DNA from 3 places in the Pseudomonas sp. Tun-23181 genome. Region 3 is predicted to be linked to each of the others. Evidence: predicted binding sites of a transcription regulator. Region 3 holds the regulator's gene; each other region holds the start of a gene.
The links. Region 3 encodes sigma-54, which starts transcription at its own class of promoters, with help from an activator protein. Its sites were predicted from a motif close to ANTGGCATNNANNTTGCTNT; they were not measured.
Positions count from the first base shown of each region.

Region 1: a site for sigma-54 is predicted at 1,810-1,829, ahead of flgB (flagellar basal body rod protein FlgB). Genes of this name have one in related genera too.
Region 2: a site for sigma-54 is predicted at 2,714-2,733, ahead of glnK (P-II family nitrogen regulator). Genes of this name have one in related genera too.

Region 1 is NZ_CM171630.1:5,366,795-5,371,157, forward strand. It holds gene ACDI39_RS25405 (chemotaxis protein CheV) at 1-789, shown strand, start outside; gene cheR (protein-glutamate O-methyltransferase CheR) at 839-1,666, shown strand; gene flgB (flagellar basal body rod protein FlgB) at 1,875-2,282, shown strand; gene flgC (flagellar basal body rod protein FlgC) at 2,285-2,728, shown strand; gene flgD (flagellar hook assembly protein FlgD) at 2,744-3,442, shown strand; gene flgE (flagellar hook protein FlgE) at 3,475-4,363, shown strand, end outside.
Region 2 is NZ_CM171630.1:3,453,587-3,457,949, reverse strand. It holds gene ACDI39_RS16435 (alpha/beta hydrolase) at 1-38, opposite strand, end outside; gene ACDI39_RS16430 (YifB family Mg chelatase-like AAA ATPase) at 175-1,662, opposite strand; gene ACDI39_RS16425 (TOBE domain-containing protein) at 1,865-2,293, opposite strand; gene ACDI39_RS16420 (accessory factor UbiK family protein) at 2,318-2,581, opposite strand; gene glnK (P-II family nitrogen regulator) at 2,991-3,329, shown strand; gene ACDI39_RS16410 (ammonium transporter) at 3,371-4,363, shown strand, end outside.
Region 3 is NZ_CM171630.1:4,782,876-4,787,238, forward strand. It holds gene ACDI39_RS22595 (HPr family phosphocarrier protein) at 1-208, opposite strand, end outside; gene rapZ (RNase adapter RapZ) at 229-1,083, opposite strand; gene ptsN (PTS IIA-like nitrogen regulatory protein PtsN) at 1,086-1,550, opposite strand; gene hpf (ribosome hibernation-promoting factor, HPF/YfiA family) at 1,563-1,871, opposite strand; gene ACDI39_RS22615 (RNA polymerase factor sigma-54) at 1,949-3,442, opposite strand; gene lptB (LPS export ABC transporter ATP-binding protein) at 3,619-4,344, opposite strand; gene lptA (lipopolysaccharide transport periplasmic protein LptA) at 4,350-4,363, opposite strand, start outside.

The sequences.
Region 1 (4,363 bases), 580 kb from region 3:
GAGCTGACGCTGCTGCCCAAGTCCCACCCGGTGGTGCGCGGCGTGGCCAACATTCGCGGGGCGACCATCCCGATCCTCGACTTGTCGATGGCGACCGGCCTGCCGGCCCTGCAGGAGGAGGCGCGCAACAGCTTCGTGATCATCACCGAGTACAACACCAAGACCCAGGGCTTTCTGGTGCATTCGGTGGAGCGCATCGTCAACATGAACTGGGAGGAGATCCACCCGCCACCCAAGGGCACTGGCCGCGACCACTACCTGACCGCCGTCACCCGGGTGGACGAGCGTATGGTGGAGATCATCGACGTGGAGAAGATCCTCGCCGAGGTCGCGCCTTCCTCCGAGGCGGTGTCGGCCGGGGTGATCGACGCCGAGGTGCAGGACAAGGCGGTGCTGCTGCGGGTGCTCACGGTCGATGACTCGTCCGTGGCGCGCAAGCAGGTCAGCCGCTGCCTGCAGACCGTCGGTGTCGAGGTGGTGGCGCTCAACGACGGGCGCCAGGCGCTGGACTACCTGCGCAAGCTGGTGGACGAGGGCAAGCGTCCGGAGGAAGAGTTCCTGATGATGATCTCCGACATCGAAATGCCCGAGATGGATGGCTATACCCTCACTGCGGAGATTCGCAGCGATCCGCGCATGCAAAACCTGCACATCCTCCTGCATACTTCCCTGTCGGGGGTATTCAACCAGGCCATGGTCAAGAAGGTCGGCGCCGATGACTTCCTGGCCAAGTTCAAGCCGGACGACCTGGCCCAGCGAGTGGTCGACCGGATCAAGGCGACGCATTGAAACGGCCGGGGCGTGCCCCGGCCTCAGCGATTGAAAAGAGGCGGTAGCCGTGTCTACGGGTAATTTGGATTTCGAACAGTTCCGGGTCTTCCTGGAGAAAGCCTGTGGCATCCTGCTGGGCGAGAATAAGCAGTACCTGGTCTCCAGCCGTCTCAACAAGCTGATGGAGCAGCAGGGCATCAAGACGCTCGGCGAGCTGGTGCAGCGCATCCAGACCCAGCCGCGCGGCGGCCTGCGCGAGCAGGTGGTCGATGCCATGACGACCAACGAGACCCTCTGGTTCCGCGATACCTACCCGTTCGAGGTGCTCAAGAGCAAGGTCATCCCGGAGTTCGTGCGCGGCAACCCGGGCCAGCGCCTGCGTATCTGGTCGGCGGCGTGCTCGTCGGGGCAGGAGCCGTACTCGCTGTCGATGGCCATCGACGAGTTCGAGCGCAGCAACCTCGGCCAACTGAAGATGGGCGCGCAGATCGTCGCCACCGACTTGTCCGGGGCCATGCTGAACAACTGCAAGACCGGCGAGTACGACAGCCTGGCCATCGCCCGCGGCCTGTCCCAGGAGCGCCTGCAGCGCTATTTCGACCCCAGGGGGGCTGGGCGCTGGGCGGTCAAGCCGGCGATCCGCAGCCGGGTCGAGTTCCGCTCCTTCAACCTGCTCGACAGCTATGCCAGCCTGGGCAAGTTCGACGTCGTGTTCTGCCGCAACGTGCTGATCTACTTCTCGGCCCAGGTCAAGAAGGACATCCTCATGCGTATTCACGGCACGCTCAAGCCGGGGGGCTACCTGTTCCTGGGGGCGTCCGAGGCGCTCAACGGGTTGCCGGACCATTACCAGATGGTCCAGTGCAGCCCGGGGATCATCTACCAGGCCAAGTAAAGGGCGGGGTCGCTGTGCGGCCCCGGCTTCATTTCATCCCCCATTGCCGCTTTGCTGACGCCAAGCGGTAAGGCATTGCCGCTTTTCTGGCATTGCCGCCCCCGGCAAACGGCCCGGAGTGCCGGATTCATTGGGTCGTGCATGTTGGCACAGACCTTGCTCAAGCTTGCTCACGATTCTTCCGGTCACCTTCGAAGGTTTCCCCGACATGAGCATCAGTTTCGACAAGGCGCTCGGCATCCATGAAAAGGCCCTGGGCTTTCGCGCCCAGCGCGCCGAAGTCCTGGCCAACAACATCGCCAACGCCGACACGCCCAACTACAAGGCGCGCGACATGGACTTCTCCTCGGTGCTCGCCGCCGAGGCCGAGAAGCAGCAGGGCGGCCGCATCGCCCTGGACCGTACCAACACCCGGCACATCGAGGCCCAAGGCCTGGCCATGGGCGACGATACCCTCAAGTACCGCACGCCGATGCAGCCTTCGATCGACCAGAACACCGTGGACGCGCAGATCGAGCAGTCGAACTACGCGGAAAACGCCATCGGCTTCCAGGCCAGCTTCACCCTGCTCAACAGTAAATTCAAAGGGCTGGTTTCGGCCCTGCGTGGAGAGTGACCATGTCCCTTGCCAGTGTCTTCAACATTGCCGGTAGCGGCATGAGCGCGCAGAACACGCGCCTGAACACCGTCGCCTCGAACATCGCCAACGCCGAGACCGTGTCCTCGAGCATCGACCAGACCTACCGCGCACGCCACCCGGTGTTCGCCACCACCTTCCAGCAAGCGCAGAACGGCGCTGGCCAGTCGCTGTTCCAGGACCAGGGCGAGGCCGGCCAGGGCGTGCAGGTGATGGGTATCGTCGAGGACCAGAGCAACCTCGAGGCACGCTACGAGCCCAATCACCCGGCGGCGAACAAGGACGGCTACGTCTACTACCCGAACGTCAACGTGGTCGAGGAGATGGCCGACATGATCTCCGCCAGCCGCGCGTTCCAGACCAACGCCGAGCTGATGAACACCGCCAAGACCATGATGCAGAAAGTGCTGACCCTGGGTCAGTGATAAGGAATCCCGACCATGGCAGTCGATAGCACAGGTGTGAACCTCAACGATGTTCTCTCGGCGTCGGGCGTGAGCACCGGCACCAAGAAGACCACGCCCGAGAACACCGACAAGAATGCGCTGGGCAAGGATGCGTTCCTGCAGTTGCTCGTGACCCAGATGCAGCACCAGAACCCGCTGGACCCGCAGGACAACGGCGAGTTCATCGCCCAGCTGGCGCAGTTCAGCAGCCTGGAAGGCATCACCACGCTCAACGACACGGTCAACTCGATCGCCGGTGCCCTGGGCTCGTCCCAGGCTCTGCAGGCGTCATCGCTGGTCGGGCGTTCGGTGGTGGTGCAGAACGACAAGGCGGTGGTCGATACCGCCGAGAGCTTCAACGGCCAGATCGTCGTTCCGCAAGCGATCGGCGAAGCGAAGATCACCATCAAGGACAAGGACGGCAACGTGGTCAAGACCATCGAGCTGGGCGAGCAGAAGGCTGGCTACGCCGACTTCATCTGGGATGGCACCAACGAGAAGGGCGAAAAGGTCGATCCGGGCACCTACAGCTTCTCCGCCACCACCACCGTGGATGGCAAGGCGGTGGAGATGTACACGCTGCTGCCGGCCAAGGTCACCAGCGTCAGCATCAACCCGAGCGGCGAGATGATGCTCAACCTTGCAGGGCTCGGGAAGGTTCCCCTGTCCAGTGTGCAAACCATCGGTATCTAAGGCCGGTTTAACGCGGCACAAGGAGCGAATTCATGTCTTTCAATATCGGCCTTAGCGGTCTGTACGCAGCCAACAAGCAGTTGGACGTCACCGGCAACAACATCGCCAACGTCAACACCATTGGTTTCAAGTCGTCCCGTGCCGAGTTCGCCGATGTCTACGCCGGCGCCAACCGCCTGGGCGTGGGCAAGAACCAGGTCGGCAACGGTGTGCGCCTGGGGGCTGTCTCCCAGCAGTTCGGCCAGGGTGACATCAACAACACCGGCAACGTGCTGGACATGGGCATCCAGGGCCAGGGCTTCTTCGTCCTGTCCGACAACGGCTCGCTGGTCTACACCCGTGCCGGTGCCTTCCAGACCAGCAAGGACAACTACGTGGTCACCTCGGACGGCCTGCGCCTGCAGGGCTACGCCGCCGACTCGACCGGCAAGATCCAGAAGGGCGTGCTGACCGACCTGAAGATCGATACCTCGGCACTGGCACCCAAGGCCACCACCCTGATCGACCAGGGGATCAACCTGAACTCCTCGGCCACCGACATCCCGCTGGAAGTGGATGACGGCACCGGCACCATGATCCCGAACAAACCGTTCGACCCGGCTGACGAGACCACCTACACCAAGTCGTTCCCGACCAAGGTGTACGACAGCCAGGGCAACGAGCACACGATGGAGCAGTTCTATCGCAAGACCGGCACCAACGAGTGGACCATGTACACCCTGGTCGATGGGCGCAACCCCTTCGACCCTGCGAGCACCGCACCGCTGACCGGCACCATCAGCTTCAACAGCGACGGTTCGGTCAAGAGCATGACGGCTGACAGCACCGGCCTGCCGCCAGGCTCCTCCTTCACCGTGGCCAACAACACCTTCACCATGAGTGGCTGGATCCCGGCGGTACAGGATGCGTCCGGTAACTGGA
Region 2 (4,363 bases), 1.3 Mb from region 3:
AGGGTGGCGATGGCGACTGCTTTGCGAAGGGTGGTCATGATCGTGCTCCGAGTTCGGTGAGGGGGCAGCGGCTGCTTGCTGCTTGAGTGTTATGTTGCGCAATAATATTTAGTGCACAAAATATATTTCAGCTATGGAGTCGATTGAACCGGTGCATTGGCCCGCAAGGGCCGCTCAGGAGCCGGGACGATATTGCAGGGCTTCGGCCAGATGCTGGCGGGCGATAGCCTCGGCCTGTTCCAGATCGGCGAGGGTACGTGCCACCTTGAGCAGACGGTGGGCGGCGCGCAGGGACAGGTTCAGGCGCTCGCAGGCGTTTTCCAGCCAGGCCTGGTCGGCGCTCTCCAGGCGGCAATGGCGGTGCAGCCCGTTGAGCGTGAGGAAGGCATTGGCACAGCCCTGGCGACGCTGTTGCCGTTCACGGGCCTCGGCCACCTGCCGGGCGACCGTGGCGCTGGATTCGCCACTGGGCTGGTTGGTCAGCACGGTGCTTTCCCGGGCCACGGTCAGGTGCAGGTCGATGCGGTCGAGCAGCGGGCCGGACAGCTTGTTGCGGTAGCGCTGGATCTGTTCGGTGCTGCAGCGGCAGCGACCGCTGGGGTCGCCCAGGTAGCCGCAGGGGCAGGGGTTCATGGCGGCCACCAACTGGAAGCGCGCGGGGAAGCGTACCTTGTCCTTGGCCCGCGCCACCACGATTTCGCCAGACTCCAAAGGCTCGCGAAGCACTTCCAGCACACGTCGTTCGAACTCCGGGAGCTCGTCCAGAAACAGCACGCCATGATGCGCCAGGGTGATCTCCCCGGGCTGCGGCCGGCTGCCGCCACCCACCAGGGCCGGCCCGGAGGCGGAATGATGGGGATGGCGAAAGGGCCGCTGTGGCCAGCTGTCCAGGGGCGTATGCCCAGTGACCGACTGGATGGCCGCGACCTCCAGCGCCTCGCGCTCGTCCAGCGGTGGCAACAACCCTGGCAGGCGGCTGGCGAGCAAGGTCTTGCCGGTGCCGGGAGGCCCGGTGAACAGCAGGTTGTGGGCACCGGCCGCTGCCACCAGCAGGGCGCGCTTGGCCGCCACCTGCCCCTGCACCTCGCTGAGGTCAGGGTAGGGCCGGCTGTGCAGCAGCAGGCCATTGGCGGCGTAGGGTGGCAGTGGCACCTGCCCATTGAGATGGGCCACCAGCTCCAGCAGATGGCCCACCGCGTAGACCACCAGCCCGCTCGCCAGGCTCGCCTCCTCGGCGTTCTCCCGTGGCACCACCAGCGCCCGCCCGGCCTCCCTGGCCGCCAAGGCTGCAGGCAACACGCCCTGCACCGGGCGCAGGCTACCGGAGAGTGCCAGTTCGCCGAGGCATTCGATCTCGCTCAAGGTCGCCGCCGGCACCTGGCCGTTGGCGGCGAGGATGCCCAGAGCGATGGCCAGGTCGTAGCGGCCGCCGTCCTTGGGCAGGTCGGCGGGGGCGAGGTTCTGGGTGATGCGCCGGGCTGGGTAGTCCAGGCCGGAATTGACGATGGCGCTGCGTACCCGGTCCTTGCTTTCCTTGACGGTGGTTTCGGGCAGGCCGACCAGGGTCAGTGTGGGCAGGCCGTTGGCCAGGTGGGTTTCGACGCTGACAGCCGGCGCCAGCACCCCGACCTGGGCGCGGCTGTGGACGAGGGCGAGGGACATGGACACTCCGTGGTCGCTTGTGGAAAAGCCGCTTCCTGCGGTCACGGAAGAATAGTGAGCGATGGTGAGGGGCACTGGGAAAGAGTGCATCCGGATTTTACTGCGGATGCCTGGGGACTGGGTCTTGGGATTGCCCCAATGCTGGTCAGCCAGGGCTTTCAGCTGTCATTTGGGGCTGCAAAGCAGCCCCATGCTCAAGGTGTCAGGGCTTGGCGCCCAGGATGATGTGCGAGGCCTTGATCAACGCCGTGGCCGCCACGCCCGGCGTCAGGCCCAGCTCCTGCACCGCTTCGCGGGTGACGATGGCAGACACCTCGGTACCTCCTGCCAACTGCAGCACCACCTCGGCGTTCACCGCACCGTCGCCGACCCGCACCACCTTGCCTTGCAGGGCGTTGCGCGCCGACAGCCTGTAGCCGTCGGCATCGGTCATCAGCACCACCCAGGGCGCCTTGACCAGGGCCACGGCCTGCTTGCCGACGTTGATGTTCAGGTTGTGCAGGCTGGCCATGGTGACCACCGCCACCAGTTTCTCGCCGCCGCCCAGGGTCAGTTCGACCTCGGCGTTGACCGCGCCAGGCTGGACGTTGCTGACGGTACCTTCGAAGACATTGCGGGCACTGACTTTCATGGGAGCCGCTCCGTGTGTCGGTTGTTATTCCTGGATTGTCGGCGCCATCCGGGCTTCCAGCTCAGCGACTTGTCGTTCCAGGGCTTCCAGGCGCGCGCGGGTGCGGGCCAGGACGACCATCTGGCTGTCGAATTCTTCCCGGCTGACCAGGTCGAGCTTGCTGAAGGCACTCTGCATCAGGATCTTGAACTGGCTCTCCAGTTCGGCCCGTGGCGGCGTGTTGTCGCCGTTGAACAGGCGCGAGGCCTGGTCGCTCAGGGCATCGAGAAAGGCTTTGGGCGCGAGCATGTTCGGCGTTCCGCTAATCATGGAAAAGGAGGGCAGTGTAGCACGCTGCCTGGCGGGCCTTGCGCTGCACACTTTTTGCGCAGGGCGGCCGAGGTGTGCGCACCGAAGTTGTGCATCTTTTCTCTGCTGGCGACTGGCCAATGCCGGGCTTTTTCCGCAACTGATTGTTTTCACTGGCTTTCCATGACCTGGCAAGGTTTCTGCAAAGACCTTGGCAAGCCATGCACTGATGCAGTTCCTTGTGACCAGGCAGTGCGCAGGTGGAGCTGAAAGGCCCTTCGTCATTGCCGCGACATGCGTCGGCGGGGGAGGAGGGAGTCGACGACGGGTTACAAAGCCAGGCGCTGCGCTTAGACTTGAGACGGGTTTGTTTTCCTGGGGCAAGTCCACCAAATCGGGAGAGAGTTTCATGAAGCTAGTCACTGCCATCATCAAGCCGTTCAAGCTGGACGACGTGCGCGAGTCGCTGTCGGAAATCGGCGTGCAGGGCATCACCGTGACCGAAGTCAAGGGCTTCGGTCGGCAGAAAGGCCACACCGAGCTGTATCGCGGTGCCGAGTACGTGGTCGATTTCCTGCCCAAGGTGAAGATCGATGTCGCCATCGACGACAAAGACCTTGACCGGGTGATCGAAGCCATCACCAAGGCCGCCAACACCGGAAAGATCGGTGACGGCAAGATCTTCGTGGTCAATCTGGAGCAGGCGATCCGCATCCGTACCGGCGAAACCGATACCGACGCGATCTAAGAAAAAGCCTCACCAAACCCAACGCCCCAGGAGAAAACAACATGACTCTGCGCAAGATCGCAGGGCTAGGAGCCCTATTGTCCCTCGTAATGCCTGGCCTGGCCCTGGCAGAGGAAGCCACCCCGGCGCTCAACGCCGGTGACACCGCCTGGATGCTCACCGCCACCGCGCTGGTGCTGTTCATGACCATTCCGGGCCTGGCCCTGTTCTACGGCGGCATGGTGCGTTCGAAGAACGTGTTGTCGGTGATGATGCAATGCTTCGCCATCACCGGCCTGATGAGCGTCCTGTGGATGGTCTACGGCTACAGCCTGGCGTTCGATACCACCGGTATGGAACAGGGCGTGGTCAACTTCAATTCCTTCGTGGGCGGTTTCTCCAAGGCATTCCTCAGCGGCGTGACCCCTGACAGCCTGACCGCGGCGTTCCCCGAGGCGGTGTTCATCACCTTCCAGATGACCTTCGCCATCATCACCCCGGCGCTGATCGTCGGTGCCTTCGCCGAGCGCATGAAGTTCTCCGCCATGCTGATCTTCATGGGCGTGTGGTTCACCCTGGTCTACGCTCCGATCGCGCACATGGTCTGGAGCGGTGACGGCGCGCTGATGTGGGACTGGGGCGTGTTGGACTTCGCCGGTGGCACCGTGGTGCACATCAACGCCGGTATCGCCGGCCTGGTCTGCTGCCTGGTGCTGGGCAAGCGCAAGGGCTACCCCACCACGCCAATGGCGCCGCACAACCTGGGCTACACCCTGATGGGCGCGGCCATGCTGTGGATCGGCTGGTTCGGCTTCAACGCCGGCTCCGCCGCAGCCGCCAACGGCACCGCCGGCATGGCCATGCTGGTGACCCAGATCGCCACGGCTGCCGCGGCCTTGGGCTGGATGTTCGCCGAATGGATCGGTCACGGTAAGCCAAGCGCCCTGGGCATCGCCTCCGGCGTGGTCGCCGGCCTGGTGGCCATCACCCCGGCCGCCGGCACCGTCGGCCCGATGGGCGCCCTGGTGATCGGCCTCTGCTCGGGCGTGATCTGC
Region 3 (4,363 bases):
GCTCGCCCTCGGTGTGCAGGTGGACCTGGGTACCCTTGCCAGCGGCGAGCATCATCACCGCCATGATGCTCTTGCCATCCACCAGCTTGTCCGGTGCGCGGCCCACCCTGATCTGGCAGGGGAAGCGCCCGGCCACGCCGACGAACTTGGCGGCCGCCCGGGCATGCAGACCCAGCTTGTTGATGATGGTGATTTCGCGGGCGGGCATCGTGGTGCGGGTCCTGTGGGCTAGAGGTCGCGGTGGCGGACCTGGACGTTTTTCAGGGATTGCTGCAACTGCTGGCCCAGCCGTTCGGTCAGGTACACCGAGCGGTGGTGACCACCGGTGCAGCCGATGGCGATGGTGACATAGGCGCGGTTGCTGGCGGCGAAGCGTGGCAGCCACTTGAGCAGGTAGCTGGAGATGTCCTGGAACATCTCCTCGACATCCGGCTGGGCGTCGAGGTAGTCGATCACTGGCTGCTCCAGGCCGGAGTGCTCACGCAGTTCCGGCTTCCAGTAGGGATTGGGCAGGCAGCGCACATCGAACACCAGGTCGGCATCCACAGGCATGCCGCGCTTGAAGCCGAAGGACTCGACCAGGAAGGCGGTACCGGGCTCAGGCTGGTTGAGCAGGCGCAGCTTGATCGAGTCGCGCAACTGGTAGAGGTTGAGGCTGGTGGTGTCGATCTTCAGGTCCGCCAGGTCGGCGATCGGGCCGAGCAGTTCGCTCTCGACGCGGATCGCCTCGGCCAGGGAGCGATCGGCGTTGGTCAGCGGGTGGCGCCGGCGGGTCTCGGAGAAGCGCTTGAGCAGGGTCTCCTCGTCCGCATCCAGGTACAGCACGTCGCACTGGATATGCCGGGCACGCGCCTCCTCGAGCAATTCGGGGAATCGCGACAGATGGCTGGGCAGGTTGCGTGCATCGATGGAGACGGCGACCTTCGGTTGCAGCATCTCGGTATTGACCAGCGCATTTTCCGCCAATTGCGGCAACAACCCGGCAGGCAGGTTGTCGATGCAGTAGTAGCCGTTGTCTTCCAGCACGTCGAGGGCGGTACTCTTGCCGGAGCCGGACCGGCCGCTGACGATGATCAGGCGCATGTTCAGTGCTCGTTCTGTGCGTCCAGGACTACCTGGTACAGGGCCTCGCTGCTGTCGGCGGCACGCAGGCGATCGCGGACCTCCTTGCGATCGAGCATGCTGGCGATCTGGCGCAGCAGTTCAAGGTGGGCATCGGTGGCGGCTTCCGGTACCAGCAGGACGAACAGCAGGTCCACGGGAGCGCCGTCGATGGCGTCGTAGTCGATGGGGGCATCCAGGTGCAGCAGGGCGCTGACCGGTGCGGTGCAGCCTTCGAGCCGGCAGTGGGGAATGGCGATGCCATTGCCGAAACCGGTGGAGCCCAGCTTCTCGCGGGCGACCAGTTTCTCGAATACGTCTTCCATTTCCAGTTCGGTCACGTCCCTGGCGATCAGGGTGGCGATTTCCTGGAGCACACGCTTCTTGCTGCCGCCCGGCACGTTCACGAGGGAACGGCCGGGGGTCAGGATGGTTTCAAGTCGGATCATGGATGAGGGGGATCAGCGGGCGGCTGCACCTTGCAGCAGGCTTTGCTGTTTTTCCTTGTGTTTTTTCAGTTGGCGGTCGAGCTTGTCAGCCAGGGCGTCGATCGCTGCATACATGTCTTTGTCTTCGGCGTTTGCAACCACTTCGCCGCCGGGAATCTGCAGGGTCGCCTCGACCTTCTGCTGCAACTTCTCGACTGTCAGGATGACCTGCACGTTGGTGATCTTGTCGAAGTGGCCCTCCACGCGAGCGAGCTTCTCGAGTACGTACTCACGCAGCGGCTGGGTGACTTCTACATGGTGTCCACTGATGTTGACTTGCATACAGCTTCTCCTTTGTTGCCCGTGCATAAAGGGCAGGTATTGCACCTGCCACTGAAACGCTATGGCACAGCCAGGGGCTACATCAGTCGCTTGCGTTCGCTCGACGGTGCGATGCCGAGGGACTCACGATACTTGGCGACGGTGCGACGGGCTACCTGGATGCCTTGTGCCTCCAGTAAACCAGCGATCTTGCTGTCACTCAATGGCTTTTTCTGATTTTCCGCCGCAACCAGTTTCTTGATGATCGCACGGATCGCCGTGGACGAGCATTCGCCGCCTTCGGCGGTGCTCACATGGCTCGAGAAAAAGTATTTCAGTTCGTAGATGCCACGGGGCGTGTGCATGTATTTCTGCGTCGTGACCCGGGAAATGGTCGATTCGTGCATGCCCACCGCCTCGGCGATGTCGTGCAGGACCAGCGGCTTCATCGCCTCGTCGCCATGGTCGAGGAAGCCACGCTGGTGCTCGACGATCTGGGTGGCGACCTTCATCAGCGTCTCGTTGCGGCTCTGCAGGCTCTTGATGAACCAGCGCGCCTCCTGCAACTGGTTGCGCATGAAGGTGTTGTCGGCGCTGGTGTCGGCGCGGCGGACGAACCCGGCATACTGTGGATTGACCCGCAGGCGCGGGATCGCTTCCTGGTTCAGTTCCACCAGCCAGCGGTCGTTGTCCTTGCGCACGATGACATCGGGGACCACGTACTCCGGCTCGCTCGACTCGATCTGCGAGCCCGGGCGCGGATTGAGGCTCTGCACCAGCTCGATGACCTGGCGCAGTTCGTCTTCCTTGAGCTTCATGCGGCGCATCAGCTGGCTGTAGTCGCGGCTGCCGAGCAGGTCGATGAAGTCGGTGACCAGGCGCTGGGCTTCGGCCATCCACGGCGTGCTGGCTGGCAGTTGGCGCAGTTGCAGCAGCAGGCATTCGCCCAGGTTGCGTGCGCCGATGCCGGCGGGCTCGAATTGCTGGATACGGTGCAGCACCGCCTCGACTTCATCCAGCTCGATATCCAGCTCTGGCTCGAAGCCGGCGCAGATTTCCTCGAGGCTGTCTTCCAGGTAGCCCTGGCCGTTGATGCTGTCGATGAGGGTGACGGCGATCAGGCGGTCGGTGTCGGACATCGGCGCCAGGTTCAGTTGCCACAGCAGGTGGCTTTGCAGGCTCTCGCCGATCGACGTGCGGGTGGTGAAGTCCCACTCGTCGTCATCGCTGCTGGGCAGGCTGCTGGCGCTGGTCTGGTAGATGTCCTCCCAGGCCGTGTCCACCGGCAGCTCGTTGGGGATGCGCTCGTTCCATTCGCCATCCTCCAGGTTGTCGGCACTGGCCGTGCTTTCCTGGAAACTGCTGTCCTGGGGTTCGCTGGCCGGTTTGCTCTCGGCGTTGTCGGCCATCGGGTCGCTGTTGTCGAAGTCGTCGCCGTCTTCCTGACGTTCGAGCATCGGGTTGGACTCCAGCGCTTCCTGGATTTCCTGCTGAAGGTCCAGGGTGGAGAGCTGAAGCAGACGGATAGCCTGTTGCAACTGCGGGGTCATCGTCAGTTGCTGGCCCATTTTTAGGACGAGCGATGGTTTCATGGCAGGGGCTAAATACCTTGTTCGCCGGCGCACATGCGCCATCCACTACAGAGAGGGCGCCGGGGCGCCAACTTCAAGCAAGTTTTATGCCTTAAATTGTAGCGTTTGCCTAGAGCACTGTATCACTTAAGCCCTTCTCGGGCGCCTGTGCCAGTGCTCCGGGCAGACTCCTAGCGTTAGAGCCGGAACTCGTGGCCCAGGTAAACCTCCTTGACCAGGTCGTTGGCCAGGATGGTCTCGGCGTCGCCTTCGGCGATCAGCTGGCCATCATTGACGATGTAGGCGGTTTCGCAGATATCAAGGGTTTCGCGCACGTTGTGGTCGGTGATCAGCACGCCGATGCCCTTGGCCTTGAGGTGGTGGATGATCTGCTTGATATCGCCTACGGAAATCGGGTCGACACCGGCGAAGGGTTCGTCCAGCAGGATGAACTTCGGCGCGGTGGCCAACGCACGGGCGATCTCGACACGGCGGCGTTCGCCACCGGAGAGGCTCATGCCGAGGTTGTCGCGGATGTGGCTGATGTGGAACTCCTGCAGCAGGCTTTCCAGTTCCTTGCGTCGGCCGTCACGGTCCAGATCCTTGCGGGTCTCGAGGATGGCCATGATGTTGTCGGCCACCGACAGTTTGCGAAAGATCGAGGCTTCCTGCGGCAGGTAGCCGATACCGGCACGGGCGCGGCCGTGCATGGGCTGGTGGCTGACGTCGAGGCTGTCGATCAGCACGCGGCCCTGGTCGGCCTGGACCAGCCCGACGATCATGTAGAAGCAGGTGGTCTTGCCGGCGCCATTGGGACCGAGCAGGCCGACGATCTGGCCGCTGTCGATCGACAGGCTGACGTCGCGGACGACCTGGCGGCCCTTGTAGCTCTTGGCCAGGTGCTGGGCTTTGAGGGTTGCCATCTGATTTACTCGGCCTTCT